2 regions of the Chlorogloeopsis sp. ULAP02 genome follow, and region 2 is predicted to be linked to the other one. Evidence: riboswitches for the same ligand, from Rfam matches in the RefSeq annotation. Region 2 holds a riboswitch; the other holds the start of a gene.
What was found. A riboswitch is a leader RNA that binds a small molecule or an ion and turns the genes downstream of it on or off. The one in region 2 is predicted to bind cobalamin.
Positions count from the first base shown of each region.

Region 1: it holds a riboswitch for cobalamin, as region 2 does, so the genes downstream of both, U2718_RS32025 (sirohydrochlorin chelatase) here and U2718_RS10055 (DUF1636 domain-containing protein) in region 2, are expected to answer to the same signal.

Region 1 covers NZ_JAYKTT020000088.1:2,584-17,700, forward strand. Annotated here, with positions in the region: gene dprA (DNA-processing protein DprA) at 1-1,067, opposite strand, end outside; gene U2718_RS31970 (alpha/beta hydrolase) at 1,222-1,824, shown strand; gene U2718_RS31975 (YdcF family protein) at 1,834-2,523, opposite strand; gene U2718_RS31980 (DUF2301 domain-containing membrane protein) at 2,523-3,179, opposite strand; gene U2718_RS31985 (hypothetical protein) at 3,366-3,545, shown strand; gene U2718_RS31990 (class I SAM-dependent methyltransferase) at 3,612-4,256, opposite strand; gene U2718_RS31995 (SAM-dependent chlorinase/fluorinase) at 4,458-5,255, opposite strand; gene U2718_RS32000 (hypothetical protein) at 5,368-5,523, shown strand; gene U2718_RS32005 (hypothetical protein) at 5,661-6,956, opposite strand; gene U2718_RS32010 (DUF3574 domain-containing protein) at 7,289-7,732, shown strand; gene U2718_RS32015 (glycoside hydrolase family 10 protein) at 7,971-9,998, shown strand; gene sipA (regulatory protein SipA) at 10,148-10,375, opposite strand; gene U2718_RS32025 (sirohydrochlorin chelatase) at 10,474-11,496, opposite strand; cobalamin riboswitch at 11,535-11,670, opposite strand; gene U2718_RS32030 (hypothetical protein) at 11,871-12,212, shown strand; gene U2718_RS32035 (hypothetical protein) at 12,497-13,222, opposite strand; gene U2718_RS32040 (sigma-70 family RNA polymerase sigma factor) at 13,407-14,042, shown strand; gene U2718_RS32045 (response regulator) at 14,314-15,117, opposite strand, start outside.
Region 2 covers NZ_JAYKTT020000021.1:6,107-21,223, forward strand. Annotated here, with positions in the region: gene U2718_RS09975 (hypothetical protein) at 1-283, shown strand, start outside; gene U2718_RS09980 (HNH endonuclease) at 377-448, shown strand; gene pip (prolyl aminopeptidase) at 807-1,754, opposite strand; gene dusA (tRNA dihydrouridine(20/20a) synthase DusA) at 1,828-2,871, shown strand; gene U2718_RS09995 (RNA polymerase sigma factor SigF) at 2,883-3,665, opposite strand; gene U2718_RS10000 (Bax inhibitor-1 family protein) at 4,295-5,023, shown strand; one part of gene prfB (peptide chain release factor 2) at 5,627-5,698, shown strand; one part of gene prfB (peptide chain release factor 2) at 5,700-6,746, shown strand; gene U2718_RS10010 (hypothetical protein) at 6,704-6,919, opposite strand; gene U2718_RS10015 (DUF3285 domain-containing protein) at 7,142-7,294, shown strand; gene ybeY (rRNA maturation RNase YbeY) at 7,335-7,862, shown strand; gene U2718_RS10025 (diacylglycerol kinase family protein) at 7,985-8,437, shown strand; gene U2718_RS10030 (aminodeoxychorismate/anthranilate synthase component II) at 8,542-9,147, shown strand; gene U2718_RS10035 (MBL fold metallo-hydrolase) at 9,151-9,924, shown strand; gene U2718_RS10040 (cupin domain-containing protein) at 10,002-10,478, opposite strand; gene U2718_RS10045 (helix-turn-helix domain-containing protein) at 10,573-10,953, shown strand; gene U2718_RS10050 (hypothetical protein) at 11,123-11,800, shown strand; gene U2718_RS10055 (DUF1636 domain-containing protein) at 11,815-12,234, opposite strand; cobalamin riboswitch at 12,257-12,417, opposite strand; gene U2718_RS10060 (GNAT family N-acetyltransferase) at 12,523-13,038, shown strand; gene U2718_RS10065 (GMC oxidoreductase) at 13,263-14,849, shown strand; gene U2718_RS10070 (solute carrier family 26 protein) at 14,854-15,117, opposite strand, start outside.

The DNA of each region.
Region 1 (15,117 bases), on a different contig from region 2:
TCCAACTGCAACAAAGCACTAGCAACCTCACCTGTCGCCATAGCTGTTTGTTGGACAATTGTATCGAAGGGCAAATAATCTGAGGCAACTACATCCATTACCTTTTGCAGTTCTGGTGACAAACCAGGCAGTGTTAATTGCTGTGGTTCAGGAGATGCCTGAACAAAATCCATCTGTGGAATTGCTCCTAACATTTTTAATAGTTCGTCTAATTCCTTGAGGATGGGGGCAGCACCTTGGCTAAGTAGCTTTAAACAACCTTGAGATGGGTAATCATCCAGTCTCCCTGGCAACACATAAATATCTCTGCCAAATTCATTTGCATAGTTGGCTGTAATCAAAGCACCAGATTTCAAGGGCGCTTCCATTACCAATACGGCACGACACAACCCGGCAATGATCCGGTTTCGGCGGGGAAAGTGAGCGCGATCGGGTGGGGTTTTGGTTGGATACTCACTTAAAACTAACCCAGCAGCTAAAATCTGCTTGTACAGTTGTTGATTTTGGGCTGGATAGATGACATCTACACCTGTTCCTAAAACTGCAACTGTGCGTCCTCCGGCTTTAATGACGGTAGCGTGAGTTTCAGTGTCGATTCCTTCTGCTAAACCAGAAACTACTGTAAAACCATTTTTAACTAAAGCTGTACTAATTTGGCGAGTCCAACGAATACCATATTCTGAGGGTTGTCGTGTTCCAACAATTGCCACCATTGGTGTTTGTCCAAGATTCTCTTGTAGTTCCACTGCACCATGGTAGTACAAAACAGGTGGAGGACTGGAAATTTCCAGCAGTAAGCGAGGGTATTCTGGATCTGCTGGTGTCCAAAAATAGGGATTTTGCTCTTGGTGCTGGGCAAGTAATTGTTCGGGATGAAGATGCGATCGCTGTTTTACGACTTTTGCCAATGTCTGAAACCCGAAACCCTCCACAGCTTCCAATTGCTTTGGGCTGGCTTCCCAAGCTGTTTTGAGTGTACCAAAATGCTGTTGTAATCTTTGCATCAATATCGGGCCAATTCCAGATATGTGCGACCAAGCTAGCCAATATGCACGTTCAACTGCCAATTCTCCATCCTCATCTGCTCTGGGTTGATTATTCCCAGATTATGTATGTCTGTTTACGATAAGATGAAAATAGAATCTAAAATCGTGCATTTTTTATAGTAAAGACAAAGATTGATGGTATGTTTGATGCATAACAGCCAGCAATAAGTTGCCAATGTCATTGCCACGATTTTCTACCATCAAATGCCTCAGTCATTTTCTGTTCTGCGTTTCTAGTTGCTCATTATTTTTAGCTTTTAATAGTATTCTTAATTCTTCTCCTAGTTTGGCAGCAGAAGAAGTTGTGATTAGATATGGATTGTTTGAGGAATCACTCCCTGTCGCAGATTTACGTAAGTACGCCGAAAAGCAACAAGTTTCTGATGATTTACAATCTATTTTGGGTTACTTAAGCTCAAAACAGCAACAGAAATTACTGAAAGTACTACAGATGAAAATACCTTTGGGTGTTGTGGCTTTAGATAAGCTAGTAAACTCAGAAACTGGTAAAATAGCTCTAAATTTTGTTGCTCCAGCAATCGTTCGTCGTGACAACGCAGGGATACAAGCACTGCGATCTGCGATTATTTTAGGAGCTGCATCATCAAACGGTTTAGGAGTAATCTCATTTCTAGAAGCTTATCCTAGTCAGAAACTAGTCGTTAATTTACCAACAGCTTTAGAAATAATAAACAAAGCTGATTTATTTTCTAGTTTCTCTGGTTCTCTATTTACAGATGACTTAGGCTCCACATTACTATCGCCGTTAGAATTCTAAAATTAAATCTTAAGCTTTCCAACTGACAACCAAAGCATAAATATAAGCCACAACTTCATTAATCACCGATCGCACACCTGTACTATACATCCACCATTTACTTGGCTCGTAATTTTGTGGTGAGCTAGCAATCACTCCTACTTTAATTTTAGGTACAAGTGCTTGTTGGAATATCAGCCAACTTCTACGAGCATGGGTTGCATGGGTGAAAATATTAATTGCTTCTAATTTTAAATCGGCATTTACTAGCCACTGCTGCAATGCGATCGCAGATGCGTAGGTGCGATCTTTGGTAACTTCTTGGGAGGAAACAACAATAATTTTTTCTGGTTCTAAACCCAATTTTTGCAAAGTTGCCGCAGCTAGTGCCGCATAATTCTTATATTCAGCCAGATAAAATCCTCTTTCTAAAGGAGTTCCTGTAATAATGAGTAGACGATAGGAATTCTTTTTAAATTCAGCTAAAGCCTGTACCAGTGCATAGTCTGGTATCCAGCCTTCTACAACTAAGATATCTGCTTTGACAGGAGAAGTAACGGCAAGAAATGGATGTATGTTAACAAAGGTAAAACCAATTAAACTAGCAACCAAAGTCATGAAAATTCCCCATCCTGGAACCGTCAGCATCCACATTTGTTGACGTTTAAATAGACGGAAGACGGGGAACTTTTTCTGCCTGGGCTGAATTTTTCTGTGCATTACACCTTTGCAGAACGTTGGGATTTGAGATATTGAAACACAGATTTGTCTCCTATATCTGGAGGAATTGCTTGTACTGCTTTACGTACAGCAAAAACTATGAAGAAAATTGCCCAAATACCTAATAAAACTCGTTCCCACTGCATCGATAAAATACCTAGTAAATGTCCTAGTAATAGTAACGGCACAATCGGAGTGAGTACTTTAGTTTCCAGACGATTAAAGCAAAATCCTTCTTTAAAATAAATTCCTGTCAAAGCAGCAAAGGTAAAACCGACTCCCAATAAAGTCAAAGGTTGAGTGTAAACAGTAACAGCTAAGGGTTCACTACTTGATAGCGCCACTACTATCGAGGAAATGCTACCAATAACCCAAAATGCTTGCAAGATGCGGTGTAGTTCTACCATGTAAATATGAATGGTTAATAAACTCACACCAAGAGCAAGGCTGAAACAAGCATACAGAAGATTTACCCAATTGAAAATACTGGGGTGAGGATTGAATAACACTAGTGCAGTAGCGATCGCAAAGCAAACAGCAGCTACCATTAAGCCACCGCGATAGATCATCACGCCTGTGCGATCGCCCTTGTTAATTGTAAATTCACCAAACTGTCCTTGGTATACTTCTGGTGCAGGTAATGTTTGTGTAGTCATATACAAAATCACATGAATTGCTTAGACTTGGCTGGGCAATGTCTAATTAGATAGATAATTGTAACCAACACTTTTTATGATAAACAGCACAGGTGATCGCAAGTTGATAATTACCTAATTATATTTTCAGTACCTCCACAGCTTTTTTAACGTTGTTATAGTAATTCAAAACTGTAGAGTCACGTAATGATCGCCTCGATCATTCAACGCAAACAGAAAACTGGTGTCGAGTATCGCGTGCGATCGCTTAACTATGAACACCTACAAGTAACTTTCCCACCGAACATTTTTAGTCTAGCGATCAAGCTCACGCCTTCGCAGATAACTTTTCAACAGTTAGTGTGCATTGGGGTTGTTATGTGGTGATCACAATGCTTGCTGCAAATTTTTCTTTAGAAAAGGCGCTTACAACCCTGCGGAAAATCTGCGTCTCTATTGAACATTTCCTCCTTGCACGTACACCGTCGAAACAGGCTTCATCATCTTCCGTTCCACTTTGATGTCTTTAAATCCAGCCATTTCCAGATAGCGTGCGAACCTTTCTCCCGCTTCAGTCGCATCATCTTCTGTAGCGCCAGGGATTCTGGGCTGGTGAACAAGGGCTATGATTCCTCCTGTGCGCAACTGCTCTCTTAGCCGTCTTAGCACCTCAGTCTTGTGATCCCAGAACTGAAAGTTATTAACAGCCAGAATCTTGTCAAATGGGTTGTCGAAGGAGGGTAATTGCGATACCGAAGTGAGAACCAATCGCACTCGTCCAGCCGAAATGGCGCGTTGATTTCTTCTTGAAGCTTGCCTGAACATCACTTCAGAATGATCGATACCCCAAATCACACCGTAGATTACAATTTCACTCATCTTTTGGATTGTTACTCCAGGCCCAAAACCGATTTCCAAGACGCGGTCGGAGGGTTGCAGGTTAAGCAGGGAAATTGCCCACTCATTGCGTTCAAGATTTGATGGTCTATGTGCCATGATGAAGCCAGTGATATTCCCCCAAAATCCTGTGGGATGGGCGAATTGTGCTACAACTTTCTCTACAAGGCTCATAAGATACCTCCCTAAGCATCTTGTCAACAGAATACAGACACACAAGGTAAGCGGCTAACTATTTATGATGCGGAAACTTTCCGTATATCACACTAAAAGATTCAGGTCGAGAAAGGATTGCAAGTATGTTAGTTATAAACATTGGACGAAAGTTTTCTGGCTAACTTCTAACACCTGTGCCTTAACAGTACAACTTATCTGTTTGATGCCAATCTATCAAACAACCTCTTAATACCGAACTTGTACAGTATCTCCCAAATTCATCTGCAACTGAACCCGTGCATTACCGCAATTAATGGCAATTTCTACCCAGCCGTGACTGCCAACCAGCGCGATCGCCTCTCCTATTTTAACGTCTCCATAAGTACCACACCCGTTAATCATCTTTTCACCCACCTGTATGCTCCAGCTTTTGTCTTGCACGTAACTTCCAGGAATGTTAGTTACTAAGTTGCCGAAAGTATCTATATATTGAATAGAACCAGTAATATTGTTCTTTTCTAAGGAAATTTTGCCTATCTCCAGCCTAATCAAGGTTTCTGGGTTAATTTCTCGCCCTAACTCTTTGAGGGAAATACCGCTAGCTAGATGCGCTCCCACGGGTGCAAAGATGTCTCTACCGTGGAAAGTACTACTAGGTTGAGGAGTGCGCCAGTAATCGGGGTTTGTGAGTTCTACTGCTGCAATGGCAGAATTTTGACTTAACACTCCACTGAATAAACCATTATCCGGCCCCACTAAGAAACCTTTCGCAAACTGGAGAGCGATCGCTCTTCTTTTTCCTCCCACGCCCGGATCTACCACCGCTACGTGTACCGTCCCCACAGGAAAATAAGGGCAAGCATCCATCAAACAAAATCTGCCTGCTGCAATGTCTTGCGGCGGAATTTGATGTGTTAAATCTACCACTGTTATTTTGGGATTAATTTGGGCAATTACTCCCTTCATCACGCCGACATACACGTCGCGATCGCCAAAATCACTCAGCAATGTTAAAAGTGGTTGATTTTTAAAAGTTTCAGACATAAATTAACACTTTCTATACAATTTAGAATATTTTTCTGTAGCAAAAGTAACTAAATATTTGATATGTTATGATTACAACACATAAGTAAAAAGATGAAAGAGGATAATGCTTATGATCACAAACAGACTTGAAGCCGTCAGAAAAGCACGGGAAGCTCACAGAGAAAGTATTCGCAGAAGCCTGCAACATCGCTTAGAAGTAGCTAGAGCTAGAGGTGATGAGAAACTAGTTCGTCAGCTAGAGGAAGAGATGAGATATTTTAGCTAAATAAAAAGATTATTGTTCATAGTTTTCATAGTTTTGTTGTGCTTTAGCCCGCCTCATCAGCGGGCTGTTCTCTTGTTAAAGATGCGTAAAATACAGCAATTTGATATTCAATTCAGTGCATCACTTCTTGAGTCTGTTTATTTTTTCACTAAAATGTACGCCGTTGCATATTCAGGTAATTGGCTGATATACTGCCTAAAACCATTTTGATTCTGAAAAATACCAGCTAAAAAATCAAGTTGATAAAGATTGGGTAAAAATGCTCCGCCTGTATCGGCTATGATTCCCATTTTTAGTCGTTTGCTTCCACCTTGAGGATACTCAAGCACAATTATTTTGCCTAGACCAATGTTTAGAACATCTCCAGCAAAAGTTACTCCTGGTTTAATAGAAATTTTTGCATCTATCTTATAACCATAACCTTTGATAGCATCAACCTTTCTAAAATACCAATAACGCTTTTGTGCTCTGGGTGCTACTCCTTTTATAAAAGGTATTTCATTGTTTCTATCTACATTAAAAAATGCCTTAGAGCCATCATTAAAATTAATCAGTATTGTTCCCTGCATCAATGCTTCTTCTAATCCTTCTCTGGTGAGATAAGCAAGAGGTTCTACTTTTCCAAACTCTTTCCCACCTGGTTCATAAATACCTGATAATACATCTTGCTTTGTATATTTTGTGAAAAATTTATTTCCACTTAAATTATCTTTTAAGCTATAAATAGGTGTATTAAATTTGGCAGTTTTTTTGCGAGAACCTGGATGGGTAAATACAGCATATTTGGTAAGACGTAAACGTTCTTGATTACGGTTTTGGGGGTTATAAGCAGACCATTTTATAACTCGAAAATTCTGGTTAATAAAATTCGAGTCTTGTAAACGAGTAACCCGATTGTTAGCAATATCTTCTTGCAAAACAGCAATCATAAAATCTAAGGTTTTGAGAACATCTTGTACAGTTACTCCAGAACTAGCTAACAATCCTGTACGTAAAACATTTGCGTCTTGGGAAGAGTGGTTTTGAAAATATTTTTTGGTATTAATCAGAACAAATAATAAATCTTTTTGATTGAAGTTGACATTGGCGTTTGGTAATTTGGCTGAAGAGAGAATTTGATTACCACGAACGCTAAATTTATATTTTTTTAACTCATCTATAACTTTATAGGGTGCTGAACCTGATTTTTGCTTAGAGAAGGTAGATTTTTGTTGCTCTGTAGAATCTGAAGGTGCGAGTTGTGCGATCGCTGTATTCTGAAAATGCTGTTGAGGTAGATCAGAAATTTTCTGCTGCACAAGAGATACATTTTGTTGTTGGGATAGCTGGTTGGTAGTTGATTTAGTGTATAAATAACCACTCCCTAAACCAATAAGTGATAAAGTGGTAAAACCTACTGCGAATCGGAATTTTAAGCTAGATAGAATACTCATAGGTTGGTAACAATTTTTTGCTGATATAAAGTTAAATTTGCTCAATCTCGGAACAACATTAAATTGCTAATTTAGCAGTTGTACACACTATAGAACATCAAATTTTATCAAGTTCTACGAGAAAAGGGACTGGGTACTCGTGATTGGGGATTGGGAAGAATTTCTTTCCCAGTACCCAATCACCAATACCTATACAAAAATCACTTCCAATCCTAAAACTCTTTCAGGAGGCTTGTAGGAATAGATAGTGTGGGTACATTTTCCGTGTCGGTAGTTCACTGCAATTTTGGATTTAGAAATTATCAATTCTATATTGTCAGACGCATAAACAGATGATAACTTGGCAAAAAAGTCTCAATAATCTCATTCTTACAAGCCTTCTTGTAATCACTCCTGTCCATACAAATACTTATCTTCGCGCCCAGTCTCTCCAATCTTCTCAGAACTCAAGCATAAAGATTCTCATTAAAGAAGAGTTGTTCTTCGGCTTAAGCAAACCAAACGGAGGAACAATTTCTGAGGAGCAATGGCAACAATTTTTAAACCGTGTCATCACACCCCGTTTTCAAGAAGGATTAACCGTGATGGATGGCTACGGACAATATTTGAACAGTTCTGGCAGCCTGAACAGGGAAAAGACTAAGCTAGTGATTTTGATTTATGAAAATAACCACAAGAGGAATCAGATGATTGAAGAGGTGATCGCAAGTTATAAGCGCGCCTTCCATCAGGAATCTGTTTTGCGCGTCACTAGTTCTGTTAAGGTATCTTTTTAAGGAACAATTTGTACACTTACAAACTTCCTTGACTGCTAGTATGTAAATTTACTTAATAAAATGTCTAATAATTTTCTTATTCTACTAGTTTAAATTAAACCGTAAGGTAGGTACTGTAAAGAACGTAAAAGGCTTTGAGGAAAGTTAAGCATTACCCACCCTACAGAAGATGTTTGTTTATTGACAAGCTCAAGTTAAATTAACTAAAGAATAATATACAAACTAGCAGGGAGCGACAATGGTATCTAATTCTACTTCTTTCTCTGATATTCAGAACCATTGGTCACGCTTATTTATTATCGCTTTAGCCGAGCGTCGTATTTTAAATGGTTATCCTGATCGCACGTTTCGCCCTAATAATTCAGTTACTCGTGCTGAGTTTGCAGCCATCATTGCCAAAGTCTTTACGCAATCTTCAAGGCGAGAATATGTCCCTTTTACTGATGTTCCAAATACTTACTGGGCGGCGAATGCTATTAAAGGAGCTTATGAAACAGGATTTTTGTCTGGTTACCCCGATCGCACTTTTCGTCCCAATCATAGAATTGCCAGAGGCGATGTTTTAGTCGCTGTGGTTAATGGTTTAAACTTTGCTGCCAATATTAAACCTGATCTGCTCACAGAACTTCCCCAAATCTACAAAGATGCGGCAAATATTGCTGGATACGCTAAAAACCAGATAGCTATTGCTACCAAAGCTGGAATCGTAGTTAGTTACCCAGATGTAAAATTACTTAACCCAAATATAGCGGCAACCCGTGCTGATGTAGCAGCGATTGTTTATCAAGCTTTGGTGTATCTGGGAAAAGCCGAAAAAATTCCTTCTAACTATATAGTTGTGCAACCTCTAGCAGGAACACCAACGCCGACACCGCCTAATACTGTTAAGGTAAACCATCGCCGGGAATTTCGAGGGGCGTGGGTAGCCTGCGTCTGGAATAGTGATTGGCCGAAAAAAGCTGCACTTTCAGCTCTACAACAACAAGCTGAGTTAGTAAATATTATTGAAAAATTGCAATCACTAAATTTCAATGCCCTGATTTTACAGGTACGGCCGGAAGGCGATGCATTGTATGCTTCTCAAATAGAACCTTGGAGTGCTTGGTTAACAGGAACTCAAGGTCAAGCACCAATTCCATTTTACGACCCTTTGGAGTTTGCGATCGCTCAATGTCGCAAACGTAATATCGAACTTCATGCTTGGTTCAACCCCTATCGTGCTAAAACTTCCATCAAGCAAGGCAGTAATGTCCGTCCTCACATAGCAGTTACAAATCCAGAATATGTTTATCAGTGGGGCAATCAACTGTGGATGGAACCAGGAGCAAAAATTGTTCAAGATAGAGCCTACAACGTCATTCTAGACGTGGTGCGACGTTATGATATCGATGGCATTCACCTAGATGACTATTTTTATCCCTATCCCATCCAAGGGCAATCTTTTCCAGATAGTAAAACTTATGCCGCCTATCAAGCAGCTGGTGGTAAACTCAGCTTGGGCGACTGGCGACGAGAAAATGTTAATCAAATGGTACTGCGTCTAGCAGAGGGAATTAAATCAACAAAACCCGATGTCAAATTTGGCATTAGTCCCTTCGGTATTTACCGTCCCGGACAACCCCCTGGCATTGTTGGTTTAGATGCCTACAATGTACTGTATGCCGATGCTAAAAAATGGCTGGAACAAGGCTGGATTGATTATATCGCCCCGCAGCTTTACTGGCGTACCGACCAAACACAACAAAGTTATCCAACCCTGTTAAAGTGGTGGACAGAAACTAATCCGAAACAGCGACACATTTACGCTGGTAACAATATCTCTCAGTTAGACGGCAAAGCCTGGAAAGATGAGGAAATAGAAAAGCAAATCAAGATTAGCCGCAACCTAGTGGGAGATTTATCTTTGGGGAATATTTTCTTTAGCACCAATTCTCTGATCGAAAATCGTCAAGGCATCTCTGAGACGTTCCAAAATTCGCTGTATGCCAAACCTGCTTTAGTTCCTACTATGTCTTGGCAGAATGCAACACCACCAGCACCGCCCACTGCATTGCAAGTAAGTAACCGCAAGCTTTCTTGGCAGCCGGGTGATGATAAAAAGATTCGTTCTTGGACACTTTACAAGCAGAGTGGCGATAGTTGGACACTTCAGCGAATTTTATCAGCTGGTACTACTTTTGCCACTGTTGAACCGGGAACCTATGCTGTGTGTGCAGTAAATCGGTTAGCAAATGAAAGTGTAGGAGTGGTGATATCGGTAATATAAAAGGAAGGACACGGAGACACTTGAAGGAGTGAAGGTATGAAAGAGGGAAGGTATGAGGGTATTATTCTCATTCTCTCGTTCCCTAGCTCTCTTGCTCCCTCGTCTCTCCCTTTTCAGCAAGCATTTCATGTTAACTAAATTATTAAATTTTACGAATTAGCTTCTATACTTTCAATGTATTGGCTTTCCATGAGAAATGCTCCCCTAGCAAAGCGCACGCCCCAGTAACCTCCAGGGCGGCGATCTAGAACTACGCCTTCTTCGCCAATTTGAATCACATCCGGGGGACGCAGCATGGGCATCGGTTCAGCGGTTTTGACATAGGGCGGTAATGCCACAACACGGACTTTACTGCCAACGGTAAACTCTTTGGACATAACTAGGGGCTGGGGGACAGGGGATAGGGGACAGGGAACAGTTAACAAACAACTAATTGAATGATAACTGTTCACTGATAACTGATAACTGATAACTGCTAAGGAGCTTGCCAAATTTTTTGATGGTACTGCTCTATGTCTGCGTAGGGATCTATGGGAGGATGGGAGTGGTCGTGAGTGTGATGATGGTGGTGATGATGATCGTGAGAATGCCCATGTCCATGATGATTGGCTAAAGCTGCTAGCCGGAATTTGCACATTTCACAATTCATCTGTACTTGTCCTAATTGAGTTTCAATTTCTCGCTCTCGCAGTACAGAAAATAACTGTGGATGCAAACCCATTTCTGGCAGAGAAGTCATCACAATTTCTGGGTGTTGTTCCTGCTGTTGGGCTGTTATGTTAAAGATTTTTTTCACTAAAGCGCCCGTGAACAGGAAATATGGTAGGACAATGATACGTTTTGGCTGGTAGAGGCGGGCGCGACGAAAGCCTTCTTCGAGCCTGGGGTGGGTAATGCCAATAAAGCAAGTTTCAACAGTAGAGTAGCCACTGCCTTCCCAAAGAATGCGAGCGAGTTTGTAAACATCACCATTGGCATCGGGATCGCTAGAACCACGCCCGACAAATAAAAGTACTGTATCAGCGCGAGAAATTTGATGGGGGTTATTTTCTGGCTTGTCGAGTTCTGCTAGACGCGATCGCCACAATTCGATAATGGCAGGGGTAATGCCAAAGTGCCTGCCGTAGTGAAATTTCAACTGCGGATACTTGCTCTTGGCGCGATCAAGTTCATTAGTAATATCGAATTTATTATGTCGTGCAGCGAAGAGCAGCACTGGTAACACGGAAAATTCCGTGTAGCCTTTTTCTTGGCACTGGTCGATTCCTTCTTGAATAGTAGGGCCAGTTAATTCCAAAAAACAAGGCATAACTGGACGTGATGCATCTAAAGATTGATAGATAGCAGCAAAATCTAATAAAGCTTGCCTCCCTTCTGCATCCCTTGTACCATGACCAATCATCAATAAAGGACGTTTTATCGGCAGCGCAGGTAATTGCAGGCGATCGCTGGTTGGATATTCCAATTGGGTGAGACTTGTTGTGTTAAAAATAGGCATTCTGAGTTTAAGCTCCTTTCCTGTGCAACGCAGGAAATAGAGTGAGCAAGTAACAGATCGGCGTTCTGGCTTACGAAAATCAAATTCGCTTACAGCTGCGGCACAGCCTCGGACTTGCACCGATGTTTCCCTCTTCTGTTACGGTTCACAGTTGCCTTGTTATCTTAACTGAATCTCGTCCAGTTCCAAAATGCAGGGGGAGGGGGTAGAATTTTTTACAATCACTGAGCTTATACTCGTATAAAACTGTCAGCGAGCAACTCATCACAAATTTCAACTAGGTATTAAACCATATTAAGTATATTTTATAACATTGATTTACAACTCCTACCGATTTTGCAACAGACGCTACAAGTTTCGTACAGAGCAGATTTTTGTGTAGGTTACTTTACCAACTCCCAGTACCACGCCTAACAAAAACCGATCGCTACTTCTGTGAAATAGTCGAACGCGCTGCCAAACTCATCTGCACCACACCAGAATTCGACGAACTCGCGCAAGAAATCGGACTCGGTTCCCACACAAACGGCGTTACTATTGAGAGCGATCGCGCTAAACTCAGGGCAGAACTCGATGGCATGATAGCCCACCTCTACGGTTTAACAGCAGAAGAATTTGCCTACATCCTCACTACTTTTCCTCTCGTTCCCGAACAAGTCAAACAGGATGCACTAGAAGCTTATCGCACCTTTGCCGTTACGAGCAACATAAATTAGTAGACTGAAATCTTGCACCATTTCCAACAGTCTGGAGGCAAAGCCTCTAAATGCTCGTTACCAGGTTGAACCTGGTAACAAGAACTAGAGCCAGAGGCTCTCTCAATCGTAGGTAAAGCTCTTCCCGCAGGGGTATGGTGCAAGATGTGAATAGAGCGATCGGGTTAAAATTGTACATTATGATTTTTTTGTAAAACAGGCAATAAGAGAGATTAAAAATGCTAAAGGCATTAGAGTTTCAAACAAATATTCTGTGGTTCCAATAAATATAAATTTGCTGTATATTAACTCATATCAATTGTGTCTTTTGCCAAAAGTTCTGCTGCTTCTTGCAAAAGCTCATGTTGTTCTTGTTGAATTTTGGCTAATCGCTCTTGAATTTCTGCTAGTCTTTGCTGTTTATTAAAGTGAAGCAGTTGGGCATTGGCTGGTGGTAACAGCGGTAATTGATCAGTTGTGCGATCGCTTGTGATTTTTTGAATAGTCAAACTACCAATTTTAGTAAATGATAAAAAGCTCAGTTTAATAACAGCCAAAAGTAATTTGAAAGGAATTTGCAAGATTGACCAACTAGCTGTTTCAATCAAGCGTACAATTGCTTTGATGATACTCCAAATTATCGATATAGCAAACAGCAGAATAATTAAACTAATAATTGGATGATTAGTTGCCCAACTCAAAATTTCTAATAATCTGAGAATTGCAGGGTGTTCCCTCAGCCAATCATCCATAGAAGCGGAAATTGCAGTTTGAATTGCTGACGATGTTGAGATGGGAATTTGTTCAGCAGTTTGCAATGTTTGCTCTAGAGAATTTTTAGCTTGCTCAAAATTAGTAGTAACTGTATTAATGGCGCGATCAGTTGCTTGTGTTGCTGTTTGTTTCAAAGACTTGCCAACTTGCTGGGCTGAATCAGTTACAGAAGTAAATTTATCGTCAAAAAAATATTTAACTTGCTGAAAGCGTTGTGACGCTCCTTCAGTCCAATTTATTTTGATTTGAGGTGTCATACCAATTTTGGATTTTGGATTTTGGATTAAAACCATTGATTAGTAGGCTTGTCCAAAATTTTGAAACAAGACTCCCTACGGGATTTTGGTGTCATATTGTCTCCTTGTCTCCCCATTCCCTTCTTTCTTGATGAGCAATTCTACGCAATACTGAGAAAAGCTTGCTTTGTTTGCTAAAACTGTTATGCATCATCTGGAGGAACAATTACGCCGCTTAGTGAAAGAGGCTTGTGAATATCCAGCCGGAAATCCACAGCGTCAAAAGCGACTTACCCAAATCATTCGTTTGGCTGCAAACAAACTCTGGAAGGAAAATACTCCATATTATCAAGATGCACTACAACAAACTTGGTTGTATTTCTGCTCAAATGTTTGTGGAGCATATGACGCTACACGTGGATCTGTAATCACTTGGCTGAATACTTATCTGAGATGGAGATTGCAAGACTTTTACCGTCAGCAGCAGGAGGACAAAACTAAAAAAGCATATCTTAATATTAATCAATTCACTTTCGGCGATCGCACTCAAATCTATTACCTGGAAGAAAATTTGGCTGCTCCAGCGGATCTGCCTCCCATTTTAGAAACTGTAAAGTTTTGGGTGGAAGAAGATATTGATGGAGAATTGCGTAACACCCACATTCAAGGGCATCCAGAAGTTAATTGTCAGGTGTTAATTTTAAAACGTTTACCACCAGAAGTAAGTTGGAAGGAACTATCGGCGCAATTTGGTTTGTCTGTCTCTACTTTAAGCAGTTTTTATCAGCGTCAATGTCTGCCACGCTTACGTAATTTTGCTGAAAGGGAAGGATTTTTATAAAAAAATAGATTAGAATACATGTTTAAGTACCTAAACAAAATTAATTACACATTTTTTTGCTGTTCCCTGTTAAGAGTTTCCTGTTCCCTTGCCTCTACCCATAACTTTAATTTTGCCTAACCACTTATCTGTTCCCCGTTATTTCTTTTTCCCAGGCTGGAGCCTGGCAAAGCATCGATTGAGCTACAGCTTCGCAGTTTTCATCACTATGCATCTCATGTCTTTGAGCAGCAAGAACAGAAAACCGATCAGGCAGATGTGGTAGTGTACTTCACTTAGATGAAAGGCGCTGTATGATGCTAGTTGTTTGCACCCCTGGGTTTTTCGATTCCTGCTCCAGAATGTTGTATAAATTTTGTAATAATTCTTTAGTTGTGTAGGGTTTAGCGATAAATAATTTAACAGCTGCAAACCCTGCGAGTTTATCGCTGGGTGCTAAACCACTAACGGCAATTATTTTGACAAGTGGATTAATTTTTTGTAAGGCGCGAATGGTAGTTGCACCATCCATTGAGGGCATCATCATATCTACCAAAACCACGCTAATTTCATCTTGGTACTGAGCATACAGAGCGATCGCCTCAATTCCATCACAAGCTGTCAGCACTTTGTAATTGTAAGTTTCTAAGGAAATTTTTGTGGTTTCTAGAATTTGAGCTTCGTCATCTACAACTAGAACCAATTCTCCGTTGCCTTTAAGTAGTTCTAAGTCTTCTCCTAAGAGCGTTGCTGTTGCTTCTACTGCTGGCAAGAACACTTTAAATTCAGTTCCTTTGCCAACCTTGCTATGTACGTTGACAAAACCACCGTGGCTTTTAATGATACCCCTAACAGTTGAAAGTCCCAACCCTGTACCTTTGCCAACTTCTTTAGTGGTAAAAAACGGCTCGAATATTCTATCCACTATTTCTGAAGGCATCCCTACGCCCGTATCTGCGATTGTAATCTGAATATGAGGCCCAACACTAGCATCTAAGTTCATGCGAGCATAGTGTTCATCTATATATATATTTTCAGCATAAATACTGAGCTTACCACCATTGGGCATGGCATCGCGAGCGTTGACTACTAAATT
Region 2 (15,117 bases):
ACGTGAAGCGAAGGATCATTTTAAACTGAAAGCGACTAGTTGGGAATCCCTTGCTAGCAAACTAAATGATTCTTCTTCCCAAAAGCTTATAACTAAGAATCAACTTCAGCCATCTCAAGGTTTGGAAACTAACGGTATGGGAAATTTTCAACATGATAGCAAAAACTCTGAAGGGTTGACAGTTTATTTAGAAGCAGATGTCGCAGAAATGTTTCCTAATTCTCAAGCAGTAAACGAAGCTTTGCGTTTTCTGATTAGAGTTACAAATAAAAATAGTTTCTGAGTTAATCGAATCAGGTATAGACAAAGTAAAAATACTTGTTTTTTTAAACAAATTTTTTAGCAGATCAATCGATAAACAAATATTTTCTACCAAGTGATTCCTGGCTCTAAAGGTAGACAGCACAATTGGGACAACGTTGTAACGGCGTGTGAACGGTGTAATTAAATCAAGAATGATCGCAATCAAGTTTAGATGTTGTTTGAAAAGTCTAAATTAATACCAGCCTGGCGATGAGAAATCGCGCGCCAGTCGCTATCAGCGGATACGTTGCTACCAATGGACACGCCGTACCTACTTCTATCCGCTCTGTGTCTACCGCGTCTACGCGCCTACAAGGAGGGCATTGCGCAAGGGCGCGCTGGCTTGGCTACACAGACAAAATCTGCCTCCGCAGGTTTAAAAATTTAGTTTTCTGTTAGTCCACGAAGGTGGACTTTGCCTGTGTAGTAGCGAATTATATTCGCCCAAAACTTTTAAAACATCCTCTTAGAGTGCGATCGCTGTTTGACGTGCAGGGAGTATATCATAAACAAGCAAACCGATCCGTAGCCTCTATCAAAGCACTGCGAATTCCTGGTTCACTCATCGAATGTCCGGCATCAGGAATAACTATAAATTCTGCCTCTGGCCAAGCACAATGTAATTCCCAAGCTGATATCATCGGACAAACCACATCATAACGTCCTTGAATAATTACAGCCGGAAGATGACGGATACGATGAACATTTAAAAGCAATTGGTCTTCAGGTTCAAAAAAACCTTTATTGATAAAGTAATGGCATTCAATCCGGGCAAAAGCATCAGCAAATTCATTTTCACCAAACTTTTGCATTAATTCTGAATCTGGAAATAATCTACTAGTACTAGCTTCCCAAATAGACCAAGCACGAGCAGCTTTTAGCCTAACTTGTGTATCAGGACTAGTTAAACGTTTGTAGTATGCTGTTAGCATATCATCACGTTCTGCCACAGGAATAGGTTTTAAATACTCTTCCCAAGCATCAGGAAAAATATAGCTAGTACCCTCTTGATAAAACCATCGCAACTCCTTTTGTCGTAGCATAAAAATGCCACGCAGAATCAATCCTTTGCAACGTTCGGGATGAGTTTCACTGTAAGCTAAAGATAAAGTACTTCCCCAACTACCACCAAAAACAACCCACTTTTCAATTCCTAAGTGTTCTCGGAGTTTTTCAATATCGTTAACTAAATCCCAAGTTGTATTTTCTTGGAGTTCAGCGTGGGGTGTACTTTTTCCACAGCCACGCTGATCAAACATCACCAATCGCCATAGTTCGGGATGAAAATACTGTCGATAAAATGGCGGACATCCCCCACCTGGGCCGCCATGTAACAAGATGATAGGCTTACCTTGTGGGTTACCTGACTCTTCAAAATGAATTGTGTGGATTTCTGATACCCGTAAATTCCCTTCTCTATAAGGCTCAATTGGTGGATAAAGTTCTCGCATTCTCTCTATATTCCTGTTTTGTGAGCCTGAATTCTCAATCTACAAGACATCGCTTGCGATAGACTTGTGATCTATGACTTGTTTGCACTCAGCCACTTTACCTGAATCAGTTACTCACGGCGTTTACCCCTTGAGTATTGCGCCAATGATGGATCGTACCGATCGCCATTTTCGGTATTTTATGCGGCAGATTACACGTCGCACTTTACTCTACACCGAAATGGTTACAAGTGCGGCAATTCTACATGGCGATCGCCAACATTTATTAGGCTTCTCACCTGAAGAAAAACCCCTGGTTTTGCAAGTGGGAGGCGATAACCCCGAAGAACTTGCTAAATGCGCTCGCATTGCTGAAGACATAGGTTATGACGAAATTAACCTTAATGTCGGTTGTCCTAGCAGTCGCGTACAAGATGGCAATTTTGGGGCTTGCTTAATGGCACAGCCGCAACGGGTAGCAGATTGTGTGGCAGCAATGCTCAATGCTGTTCACATTCCTGTTAGTGTGAAACATCGTATCGGTATTGATGATCGCGATCGCTACGAAGACATGACAAACTTTGTCCAGATTGTTTCACAAGTAGGTTGCCGACGTTTTACCGTACACGCACGCAAGGCTTGGTTACAGGGATTAAGCCCAAAAGAGAACCGGGATATCCCTCCCTTGCGTTATCAAGATGTGTATCGTCTCAAGCAGGAATTTCCCCACCTATTGATCGAAATTAACGGTGGAATTATCAATTTAAACCAGGTGCAACAACATTTACAGTCTGTAGATGCAGTCATGATTGGACGTGCTGCTTACGATCATCCTTATCTGTTTGCTACAGCAGATAGTGAAATCTATGGCGAGACGATGCAAACCCTTAGCCGTTATGAAGTTGCTGAAGCGATGTTTTCCTATATTGATAGCTGGGTGACAAAGGGACTCAAACTTAATAAAATTACTCGCCATATGCTGCAACTGTTTGCTGGGCAACCGGGTAGTCGAGCGTGGAAGCGCCACTTAACAGAAAATTCCTGCCGTTTAGGAGCAGGTTCTGGTGTAGTACGACAAGCACTAATGCAAGTCTTGGAATCTTCGGCAATATCGAACATCAACATCCCTACTAGCTGAACTTTACATCATTACCCAGTTGGTAGAACCTGCGGACGTAACATCGACATTAAATCCTGAATTCCTTTTTGCAGATACCGCGTTACCGTCATCGGGCTGGTACCTATTTTTTGAGCGGCATCTTTACGAGAAAGTTCCTTCAAAAATACCAATTCCACTGCCATGCGGGGTTTTTCTTCCAATAAACAGATTGCCCCTTGCAGTTGTTGGCGTTCTTCTTCTCGCTGTTGTTCTGCCGCAGAACGAGGACAAGGAAGTGCTTCGCCTAAAGTGATTTGGCAATCAATGTAGTTAACTACAGTAGCATCTAAACTCAAAGGCATCCGATTTTGAGCAGCTAACTTGGTTTCTAGCCATTCTTGTGTTGATACTTTAAGTTGCTTCGCTATTTCTGAATCTTTGGGAGCACGTCCCAAAATTTCTGCCAATTCTTTACGAACTTTTTGCCCTTCATTATAAAGTTCCTGCCAACGACGGGGAATCTTTAATAGAGTGCTGCGATCGCGTAAAAAATGCAGCATTTCACCCCGAATATAAGGAACAGCGAAGGAACTAAAAGCATATCCTTGGCTAGGATCAAAGCGCTCAATAGCTCTAATCAAACCAAAATAACCTATTTGCTCTAAATCCTCGTAAGGCTCGTTACATTGATGACTAAATTTATGAGCCATTTTTCGTACTAAGCCGATATGTAACCTTACAAGTTTATTACGAAGTTCAATAGAGGGATTCTGATGGTATAGCTGCAATAATTCCATACCATCACCTCGTATAGAGGACTGACTTACTGCCATAGAAATTCCTTTGTAGTCACTCCTATTCTCGGAAATGGAGTTGCGTAAAATTTCACCTAAGCTGTAATTATTGTCCTTAGGAAAGCATTGCTACACCATTCGTTGTTTCACTGAACTTGTATATGGTCTATCTCTGTATACCAGTATTTACACGCACTATGTTTGTACAAAATATTATTTGTACATTAGTGAAGATATTGTAAGAATGATGTGTGTATTCCCTTGCTTTGTTACAAAGATATAAAAATATGTTTAGAGTATTAATTCCAGTATGAAATGTTGAAAATCAAAAATTATATTTTTGTAAATTTAAAACTAAAATTTTGTTTTTCTATACTTTACAAACCTATTTTTTACATGGGTGATTTTATTGTTATTTCTATAGTAAAAATTCTCCCCGCAAATATTTGCTTATCTGCAACATCTAAATAATTGTATATTTCTCACCACAATTCATAGTTTGAAAATATCGAGATACACTGATGGAAAATTTTCTAATTTTTTAACAAAAGCAGCAACAATGCTCGTTAAAGCTCACTCTTGCAGATTTATTTTCCAATTGGATCTGAAAATTTGAGTAAAAATGGAAGTAGTTTAGTAATGTTGTCACACAAAGTGAGTTGTGAAATATGAGCAATACTAGCAACTTCCGTGATGCTATCCGTGAAGCCAAAACTCAAGCCCTGATCGGCCCAAATGTGATAGCTAATGCCTTGCCCTTCCTGGGAGGTGGTTTAGTATTAACTGCACTAGGAACCTACGGCGGTTTGGCTGTTATCCGTGCTAATCCTGGATTGTTCTTTCCCACCTTCATTGGTGCAATTATTCTAAATTTAATTTTGTTTTTTGTTGCCCAAAACGTTGCGGAAAAAGGTAAAAACAACATAGCACTGCCTCTTTTGGCAACTTACAGTTTGTTGTCTGGATATACCCTCAGTGGCTTAGTATTTGTGGCGTTAAGAACTGAAGGTGTAGGTATTCCAGGAATTGGTTTGGCAGCTCTCGGTTGCGGCATCACATTCATTGTCGCCCGTCAAGTTGGTTCAAATCTCTCTGACTCTGACGGCATGGCTCTGACAAAAACTATCCGTCTGGGCATTATAGCCTTGTTCGTTGTTGTACTTTTGCAATTCTTGTTTGCTTTGTTTGGTGTTTACACCCCAACATGGTTAGAAATAGGCATTTCTGGTTTAGGCGTGTTTTTGTTTGCCGGCGCATCGGTAGTTGACTTTTACATTCTGCCCCGTACCTATCGCAACGAGCAGTACTTACCAGCAGCGTTGTCGATGTACTTGACTTATATCAATCTGTTCATCTTTATCCTACGGTTGCTAATCGCCCTTAATGGCCGTGATTAAGCATTCATTGAGAGCAAGAAAAAAACAAAGTTAAAGTTCATAAATGCCGTGGTTTGCTTGCGCAAAAACCACGGTTTTTTAATCGGGTTTGGTAAAACTTGTACTACAATTTGTAGCAAAAAGTTATAAAACTCAATTTTCCTCATACCCTGTTCCCTCAACATTATGTTTGTTAAGAGCGCTGATAAAGGCGCTGTGCCACCCGTTAAGAATGGAACAAGTCAAATCCTCTTCCTTTCTGTCTTGAAAATAAGGCAGAGGGCAGGATGCAGTAGACGCGGAGTGGCTACTTGCACCAAGTCGCTGCGCGCAAGAGCGTAGGTAGGCAGAAGGAAAGACAATTTTCATGCCCTGGTTTTGGGTTTTTCCCGTGATTGACTGACTTGAAAGAGGGTGTAGGGGTGTAAGGGTTTAGGGTTGTAGGAGCAAGAATTCTCTTTCATACTTGGTGGGTACGAAGTTCATCGGGGCTGCCTTCTGCCTTCTTCAAAGACAAATATAGATAAAATTGAAGATATGAATACAATAAAGAGCGATGCCCTCGCAAGAAGACGCTTTGCGTCTGAAAATAAAACCTGAAACGCTCTGTTATTAGCAAAAACAATGGAAGTACTAGAATTAAAGCGCGAAATTGAAACGTTGTGTGATCGCCTGGGTAAAACCCAGGACTATCTTTGACATACCTGCACTGACTGCCAAAATTCAAGATTTAGAACAAATAGCAGCACAACCAGAGTTTTGGAACGATCAAGTTCAAGCTCAAAAAACTTTACAAGAACTCAATGATCTGAAAAACCACCTTCAACAGTACAATCAGTGGCAAACCAGTCTGGAAGACAGTAAAGCTGTAGTAGAGCTTTTGGAATTGGAAACTGATGAAGCACTTCTGCAAGAAGCACAAACCACCATTACTAAGCTGAATCGCGAACTAGATCAGTGGGAATTGCAGCAGCTGCTTTCTGGCCCTTACGATGAACAAGGTGCGGTGTTAACGGTGAATGCTGGTGCTGGTGGTACTGATGCTCAAGATTGGGCAGAAATACTACTGCGAATGTACACGCGTTGGGGAGAAAACCAAGGCTATAAGGTACATTTAACGGAAATATCTGAAGGTGATGAGGCGGGAATAAAATCTGCCACCATAGAAATTACCGGACGCTATGCCTACGGTTACTTGCGATCAGAAACTGGTACTCACCGATTAGTGCGGATTTCACCTTTCAATGCTAACGGTAAGCGGCAAACTAGTTTTGCTGGAGTAGAAGTGATGCCGCAGTTAGATAACTCGGTACAGTTAGAAATTCCAGAGAAGGATTTGGAAATAACCACATCTAGATCTGGTGGTAAAGGAGGACAGAACGTCAACAAAGTCGAAACAGCCGTGCGGATTGTTCACATTCCTACAGGCATCGCCGTACGTTGTACAGAAGAGCGCAGTCAACTGCAAAACAAAGAAAAAGCTCTTGCTCGCCTCAAAGCCAAACTATTGGTAATAGCTCAAGAGCAACGGGCTAAAGAAATTGCCGAAATTCGCGGTGATATGGTTGAAGCTTCTTGGGGTAACCAAATTCGTAACTATGTTTTTCACCCTTATCAAATGGTGAAGGATTTGCGTACTGATGTAGAAACAACTGCGATCGCGGATGTGATGAATGGTGAAATTGACATATTCATCCAATCTTATCTCCGGCAAGAAAACCAACTGGTAGAAGCTACTGTGTAATTATAGGAATTGTGAGTGAGTAGTAGGGGCGGGTTTTGCTGCTCATCTTGCCGTTGGAGCCGAGAATTTATCTTCTCAACCCGCACGGCAATCACTACAACGCGCTTAACCCGACGCCAGGTGACGCCACTTGCTTGATGCCGGGAAACCCGTCCGCCGTAGTGGTTCCACAACGCGCTGCCTCCCGTACAATAGTTAGTCGTTCACCATTAACCACTATCCAATAATCACTAATGTAAAGACGCGATTGATTGCGTCTGTAACCGATTTATTAAAGTTAAATTATTTGTTTCAGCCCAAAAATAATTAGCAAAACCCCTCCTTACTAACTCATGGCTAGTGCTATTAACTAAACAAACTGTTACATTTATAGAAGAAATTGTTATCAAATCATTATGAGTGCCTCTCAAACAGAACCAAAACCCAGTTATGTCAAACTCGCCATGCGAAATATGGTGCAAAAGCGAGTCACTTCTTTAAAACACTTTGTCTTAACTACTGTAGGGCTTTTAGCTGTCCTCGTTGGTTTGGCTTACCTGACTCGTTGATAATTTAAACAACCTAAAAATATGGGAGATTTTTTGGCTGGTGCAAGTTGAAGTATGCGTGCAGGATTTTGTGATTGAGTCTTCTCAACCAGACGCTAAACTGATTGGTGATACTAATATCCAAATTAGTGTAGAAACCTGGGAACAGTGGTTTAATTGCTGGTTGGAAATACTACAACCTCATCTTCCACCTTCAGAAAATTACGAGCTAGGGCTGCGTTTGACAAACGATGCCGAAATTCAAGTGTTGAATGCTCAATATCGATTGCAAAATAAACCTACAGATGTTTTATCCTTCGCGGCGTTAGAAGTAGAATGCCCTCAATCCGCTGAAATGCTTGCCTCATTACCCCTGTATCTAGGTGACATAATCATTTCTATTGATACAGCACAAAGACAGGCTCAACAGCAGGAACATTCTTTACAAACTGAATTAGCATGGTTAGCTGCTCACGGATTACTGCATTTACTAGGCTGGGATCATCCAGATCAAGAAAGCTTAGAAAAAATGCTCCAACAGCAAGTAATATTACTTGAGGCAGTAAGTATTGCTATTGATATAGAATAACACGTGGCTGCATAACCATAAACGTATATTACTTTTGTAAGAAATTGGCATAAAGTCTGATGTGCGATTAAAATCGGCCAGAAATCCTCACTTAAAAAATCTGCTGCTGTATTTTTATGACTATGTCCCAACCAGTCTCATCACCATCGACAAATCCTTTAGAAAAAGTGGTGACTAAAAAGCGGGAGCTATCCTGGCAAGTTGCCTCGAATTTATTTGTTAGTTTTAAGTATGCCTGGTGTGGGATAAGTTACGCATTTCAAACTCAGCGCAATTTTCGTATTCATGTATGTGTTTGCGTTTTGGCACTTGGATTAAGTATATTTTTACATTTAAAAACAGTAGAGATAGCAGTAATTAGTATCACTAGTGGTTTAGTTTTAGCATTGGAATTACTGAATACGGCGATTGAATCAGTAGTTGATTTAACAGTGAAGCAGACTTACCACGAACTAGCAAAAATTGCTAAAGACTGTGCTGCTGGTGCTGTACTTGTATCTGCTTTAGTCGCAGTATTGGTAGCTAGTACGCTCTTGTTGCCTCCTTTGTTAACCTTAGTTGCTTCGGCTTTCTAGCTTTGAGCGATCGCACATCTATAGGGAACAGGGGACAGAGAACGGAAAATTGTAATAAGTTTGTTTAGGTACTTATTATCGATATAAACCAGAGGTTATAAACTGTGATTATAGTTATCGATAATTACGATAGCTTTACTTATAATTTAGTTCAATACTTAGGAGAATTAGCAGCAGATTTCCCAGTAGCCGCTGATATCAAAGTTTTTCGTAACGATAAAATTACCCTAAATGAAATTCGTACTCTCAAGCCAGATGGAGTGTTAATATCTCCAGGGCCAGGACGTCCAGAAGATGCAGGAATTTCCCTAGAATTAATTGAAAAACTTGGAGATAATTTGCCAATTCTAGGAGTTTGTTTGGGACATCAAAGTATCGGTCAGGTATTTGGCGGTAAAATAGTTTCTGCGCCAGAGTTGATGCACGGCAAAACTTCTCAAGTTTCTCACACTGGGATCGGTGTTTTCCGGGGATTGGAAAATCCCATCACAGCAACCCGATATCACAGTTTGGTGATTGATCGCCAAACTTGCCCAGATGTTCTAGAGATTACGGCTTGGGTTGAAGATGGCACAATCATGGGAGTACGACACCGGAACTATCCTCATATAGAAGGCGTCCAATTTCACCCAGAGAGTGTACTCACTTCTTCAGGTAAGCAGTTACTGCGAAACTTTCTGGCAACATTACAAATGAGGACAAGAGAGTAATTAATGAAACGACGGCAACTGATGGGCTATGCTGGAGCGGGATTGGCAACAACCATCATGACTAATTTGGGTTCTAACCTGCAAGCTAATGCCCAATCTCGCAGTAGTTCATTAACAGTTCAGTGGTTGGGGCATACTTGCTTTCTATTTACTGGTGATGGTACGAAAATTTTGGTTAATCCATTTCGTACAGTTGGTTGTACCGCCGGTTATCGTGCGCCAAAAGTGGCAGCAGATTTAGTACTAATTAGTAGTCAATTGCTAGATGAAGGCGCGGTGGAAAATCTACCTGGAAATCCCAAGTTGATTTACGAAGCGGGAGCCTATGAATTTCGAGGAATTAAATTTCAAGGAATTGCTCTCGATCATGATCGCAAAGGGGGTAGGCAGTTTGGTAAAAATACAGCTTGGCAATGGAATCAGTCTGGAATCAATATCCTACATCTAGGAGGAGCTGCTGCACCAATTTCCATTGAACAAAAAATCCTAATTGGGCGTCCCGATGTAGCATTTGTACCTGTAGGGGGCGGGCCAAAAGCTTATAATGCCCAGGAAGCAAAACAAGCAATTCAAGTTATCAATCCTAAATTAATTATTCCTACCCATTACCGTACAAAAGCAGCCGATGGTAACGCCTGCGATATTGCTCCCTTGGATGACTTTTTGAAATTAATGGATGGAATGACGGTTCGTCGTAGTAATAGTGACACAGTTACTATTAGTTCTGGTAATTTGCCGGAGAATGGAGCAATACAGGTTTTAAGTTACAAGTTTTAGTGTGTAGGGCAGCCTCATGCCTGCCCTTTAAAATTTAATACCAAACTACAGAGGTAAAAAAGTGAACATAAGTTAGCTCAAATCCGTTGCTTCCCAACCCAACTAACCCGTTTTTGAATACCATAGCCATCTTCAATTGTGCGATCGCGATAAGAACCTGCTCGTGATTGAATCACTATCCAGTTAAGCTGTTCTTGATCTGAAATGTTGCGCAAGCAGCGTTCTCCTTCAGAATCTACACGGATTACAGTTCCCTCAGAGACTGGAAAGACACAATCATCCACTTGAAATTCTCCCTGACCTTGAATGAAAATATAAATTTCTTCGTTTAATTGATGCTTGTGATAGAACGGTATGGATTTAAGAGGTTGTAAGGTATTAAGGGAAATCTCTGCACTAGTCAACTGAAGCAATTGCTTTAAAAATACCTTACCTTCTAGCTTAATCGAGGGTTCCTGAGCTTCAAAAAAATACTGCTCCAAATCAGAAAATTTCCCGAAATCTACAACAGTAAAGTTATTTCCAGATCTAGTGATTGGCATAGATTGCATCATGGTTACTATTGACTTTTAAATTGCAAGTTACAAGCTAATTTAGCAAAGCTTACTTGTAAAATGCAAGTAATACTCGAACTTTGATTTTTGATAGATGACACAATTAAAACGCTCTTACTGTCCGATCGCATCCACGCTGGATTTAATCGGCGATCGTTGGACGCTATTGGTAATTAGAGACATGATGTTTTTTGGTAAACAGCGATTTGAGGAGTTTTTAGAATCTCCGGAAGGAATTTCGACTAATATCTTAGCAAATCGACTCAAGTCTCTTGAAGATTTGGGTTTGATAGTCAAGCAGCCATACGGTAATCATCCTCGGCGAATGAACTACCAACTTACAGAACAAGGACAAAGTCTTCGCCCTGTGCTTATAGCAATGATTGAATGGGGGTTAGAGCATATTCCTGAAACAATGATTCCGAAAGGTGGCTCCACTCAAAATCAAGATGGAGTAGGAGAAGTGAGGGAGTGAGGGATTGAAATAGAATTCTTCTGTCTAGCCCCTAGCTCCCACTTGTATAAATCTTTAATCATTTTTCTCAAAAATTTTAGTATCTTCGGGGATTCTTCTTACCATGAAAGTAGTACAATTGTTCTAGTAAAGCTAAATTTTGCCAACACTATAAGAGTGCGATCGCTTTATGACGACACAAATGCACAGTGTAATAGCAGCTCAAGTCGATTCTAAAACAATTACTAGATCCTCCTTTAAAGAATACGAGCAAGAGCAGGCTGAGGTAGCAGCGCTTTCAAGTGATCTAAATTCCTCTTTTGGGGCTCTCTTTCATGCCACCGCAACTATTCTGCGTCATGCCTTCTTTTTAGCCGAATTAAAAAAAACGCACTCTCAACGAGAATACAAAAAGCTGCTTTCTGAACACGGCTTCTTAGATGAAGAAAAGAAATATCTAAAGGTAGCAGCAGCCTTTCAAAAATTTTCACCTCAAGATTTAGCGCAAATTGAACCGAGAACCATATATCAGCTAGCAGAAAACAGCAAGAAATATCAGCCAGTGATTGATCAGCTATTAGATTTGGCAGAAGTTTCTCAAAAAGCAGTACGAGAGCTAGTCAGAAAGCAACGTCAACCCAGGGAAATAAAACCCGAAAAACCCAGTATCTGGAGACGCACAAAAAATGGCGGTAGGTACTGTCAAATTCCCCCCATTCATGAAGAAAATGAACGGACTGGAATTACTTTACAAAAAATGATGGATACAGAAGGACTTAGCGCTCAAAAGATTGTGGCAGAGGCGATCGCCTTACGGCAAGCATACAAAGAAGGAAAATTAATACTCGTACAAGAAACAGTTAATTAACAGCCCTAAAAAGTTTATTGGGGTAAGGTTGGAATTCTAGCCAAAATGCCTTTCTTAAGGGGTTCAGGACGTTCTGACCAAGATAGTAAACCATCAGGTTTAGTGTAATATTGGCTAGCACATTCCAAAATTGCGGATGCACTGTGATCGATTGGTAAATCTCCAAATAGATAAGTTAATTTACCACAACCAGCAAAAGCGACAACACAAGAATGACTGCAAGCGCTCATGCATTCGACTTCCTGAATTGAGAAATCATGTTTCAAATGCCAATCTTGCGCTAAGTTCTGAAGCTGTTGTAGTAACTTTTGGCCTCCACTTTCACCGACTCGCTTGCCATCTTGCCATGTGGTGGCACAAGTTTTACAAACAAATAAAGTATGAGAAGGGACATTCGTGTCCTGAGTTGCGGAAATATTTGCTACAGCAGTCATCTGTTCCTCGCAGATACATTGGAAATAATTTGTTCACTTCGGCGGGCATTCTGACTTACAAAGACAAAAGTTGTGTGACTTTTGATTTGATTACAGTTGCGGGACAGCGTCGGATTTGCACCGTACTTTCCCCGTTACCTCTGATGGCTGTTCCCCATTAGAACCGAATATTTTTCATCATAACATCAATGCGTTTTGTCACTGAGATCAAGGATGAACGCGATGTTAGCAAGTTAATATGACAGTGCAGCACATAGACAAAAGCCGCTATTGCTGAATTGAATCATAATGAAGTACTTACTTAACACAGAAAGACTGAGTCTGTGGCCATGCCAAAACGAGGATTTGAACTCCTTGCACAAGCTATGGACTGATGCTAATGTACGGCGATTCCTCTGGGACGATCGCCAAATTTCCTGTGAAGAAGCGCAATCTTTTATCGAGACAAGTACAGCAAATTTTACAAATTACGGCTACGGAATTTGGCTATTTTCTGAAAATCAGAATGACTTGATGATTGCCGGATTCGCAGGTTTGCTTAATTCATCGCAGGAACCACCGAGTCTCATCTTTGGCACTCGCCCCTCACTTTGGGGACGCGGTTATGCTAAAGAAGCTGCACGGGCAATACTTGATTATGCCTTTGATGTGCTTGATTTGGAATGTGTGATCGCAGATGTTGATGAACCGAACAAAGCTTCGATAAAAGTACTTGAGGCTCTAGGTATGACTAGGACTCGACGGGCGCTCGTCAATGGACGACCACTTCTATACTATGAGATTCATCCACATAGGCACATTTAAGTAAGTCAACATAAATAAACTAAAAACATAGATCCCCGACTTTTCTAAAAAGTTGGGGGTCTTGCAGTAACATTGTCGGTAGAAAATTCCTGTATATTTATTGATTTTTGCGAAAAATTTAGATCCATTTGTACTGGAATCAAAGTTGCATATGAATTACTGCCTCATAGACTCCCGTGCTATATGTAGAGTCTAATTTCTATTAATTCTTCCAAGAAACGCTTATGAATAATCTCCGCATCTACCGACGGCGTTTCCTCAAAGCTGGTGCTTTTGCTGTTGGAAGTTATGCAGTTACTAGCACTGATATCCTGCGTTCCTGGGCAACTCAGAGTGAACCTATAGATGCGATCGTGATTGGCAGTGGCTTTGGCGGCGCGGTTGCTGCGCTGCGGTTAGCACAAGCTGGAATAAAAACGATTGTGTTAGAACGCGGACGTCGTTGGACTTTGACTGAAGAACAAAACACCTTTGCTAGTGTGCGTACTCCAGATAGTCGTTCTTTGTGGCTAAATTCCTCTTCTGTTCCTGTACTCGGTATTTTTAAACCTACTGCTATTGATGATTGTACAGGTGTGTTGGAGGTTCTAGAAGAAAATGGCATTGGTGTATTGGCAGGTGCAGGTGTAGGTGGCGGTTCTCTTGTCTACTCTGCTGCTACCTACGAACCATCACGCGCTAATTTTGATCGAGTCTTCCAAGGAGCAATCTCTTATGATGAGATGGCTGAGGTATATTATCCTAGAGTTCGCTCCATACTAAAGCCTAGCCCTATCCCAGCAGATATTTTGGCGTCAGAGTACTACCGCCTAACACGTGTCACTCTAGAACAGGCGGCAAATGCAGGTTTGCCTGGAAAGCTATTGGACATGAATCTCGACTGGGATGTGGTTCGCCAAGAAATTTCTGGAGAGCGCGTTTCTTCTGCGATCGCTGGCGAATTTTTATATGGAAATAATAGCGGCTGTAAGAACAGCTTGGATCGCAACTATCTGCTACAGGCAGAACAGAGCGGATTTGTTCAAATCTTGCCATTACATATAGTGACAGATATCTACGAGTTGCCGGAACATCGCTATGCAGTTTTTTGTAATCAAATCGATGAAGGCGGGAATGTCATACAAAAGCTCACCTTTACGAGTAGGCACGTTTTTTTAGCGGCTGGTTCGATGGGAACGTCAAAGCTTCTAGTGAAAGCAAAAGTTAAAAGAACGCTGCAAAACCTAAATGATGCTGTGGGAGAATTCTGGGGTAGTAATGGTGATAGTCTTGGTCTTAGAGTTGGTCTACCACCCACTAACCCCACTCAGGGTGGGCCATTAAGCGTTGTCATTGAAGATCATGCTAATCCACTTGCACCAACAGTCCTTCAGCCATATCCACAATGGAATGAAACACGGCAAGATAGTCTCTATTCATTAGGAATTACTATTGGTTTAGCAAAGGGGAGCTTTCAGTTTAACCCTTTCACTAATAATGTGCGATTGAATTGGCCTATATATGATCCGGAGATTGTTCAGCTACGTCAAGCAGCCTTGGGAACATACCAAACACTTAACCAAGCTAATACCAACAGTACATATCAGCCTACGACTGCTCGTGTTTCAGATCAGATCACGTTGCATCCGCTCGGTGGTGCTGTACTTGGAAGAGCCTGTGACCTTTACGGTAGAGTTATAGGCTACAAAGGTTTATATGTTATGGATGGTGCAATGATTCCCGGCTACGCTGGATGCGTTAACCCTTCTCTTACCATCGCTGCTCTTGCAGAACGGTGTATCGAGCGGATTATTGCAGATGATTTTGCTTAAACACTTATTTATCTGACTCAACAACCTGATTGCTAAAATATCGATCGCGCTCTGCAAATCCTGCGATCGCTGTGTGCAGTGTGAGATATATGTGTTCATTTCCAATTCTCTGTAAAAGCTGTGATCGCTTAAGCTGGGCGTAGAGATCCTGTTTGACGCGTGCCATTGCAAAGATGATGTCTCTAGCAGCTAGTTCGCTTTGCAATTCTGCCAAGGTGTCGAGGGCGGTGATGTCAACTTCAGCGATCGCCTCTGTGTTCAGTACAAA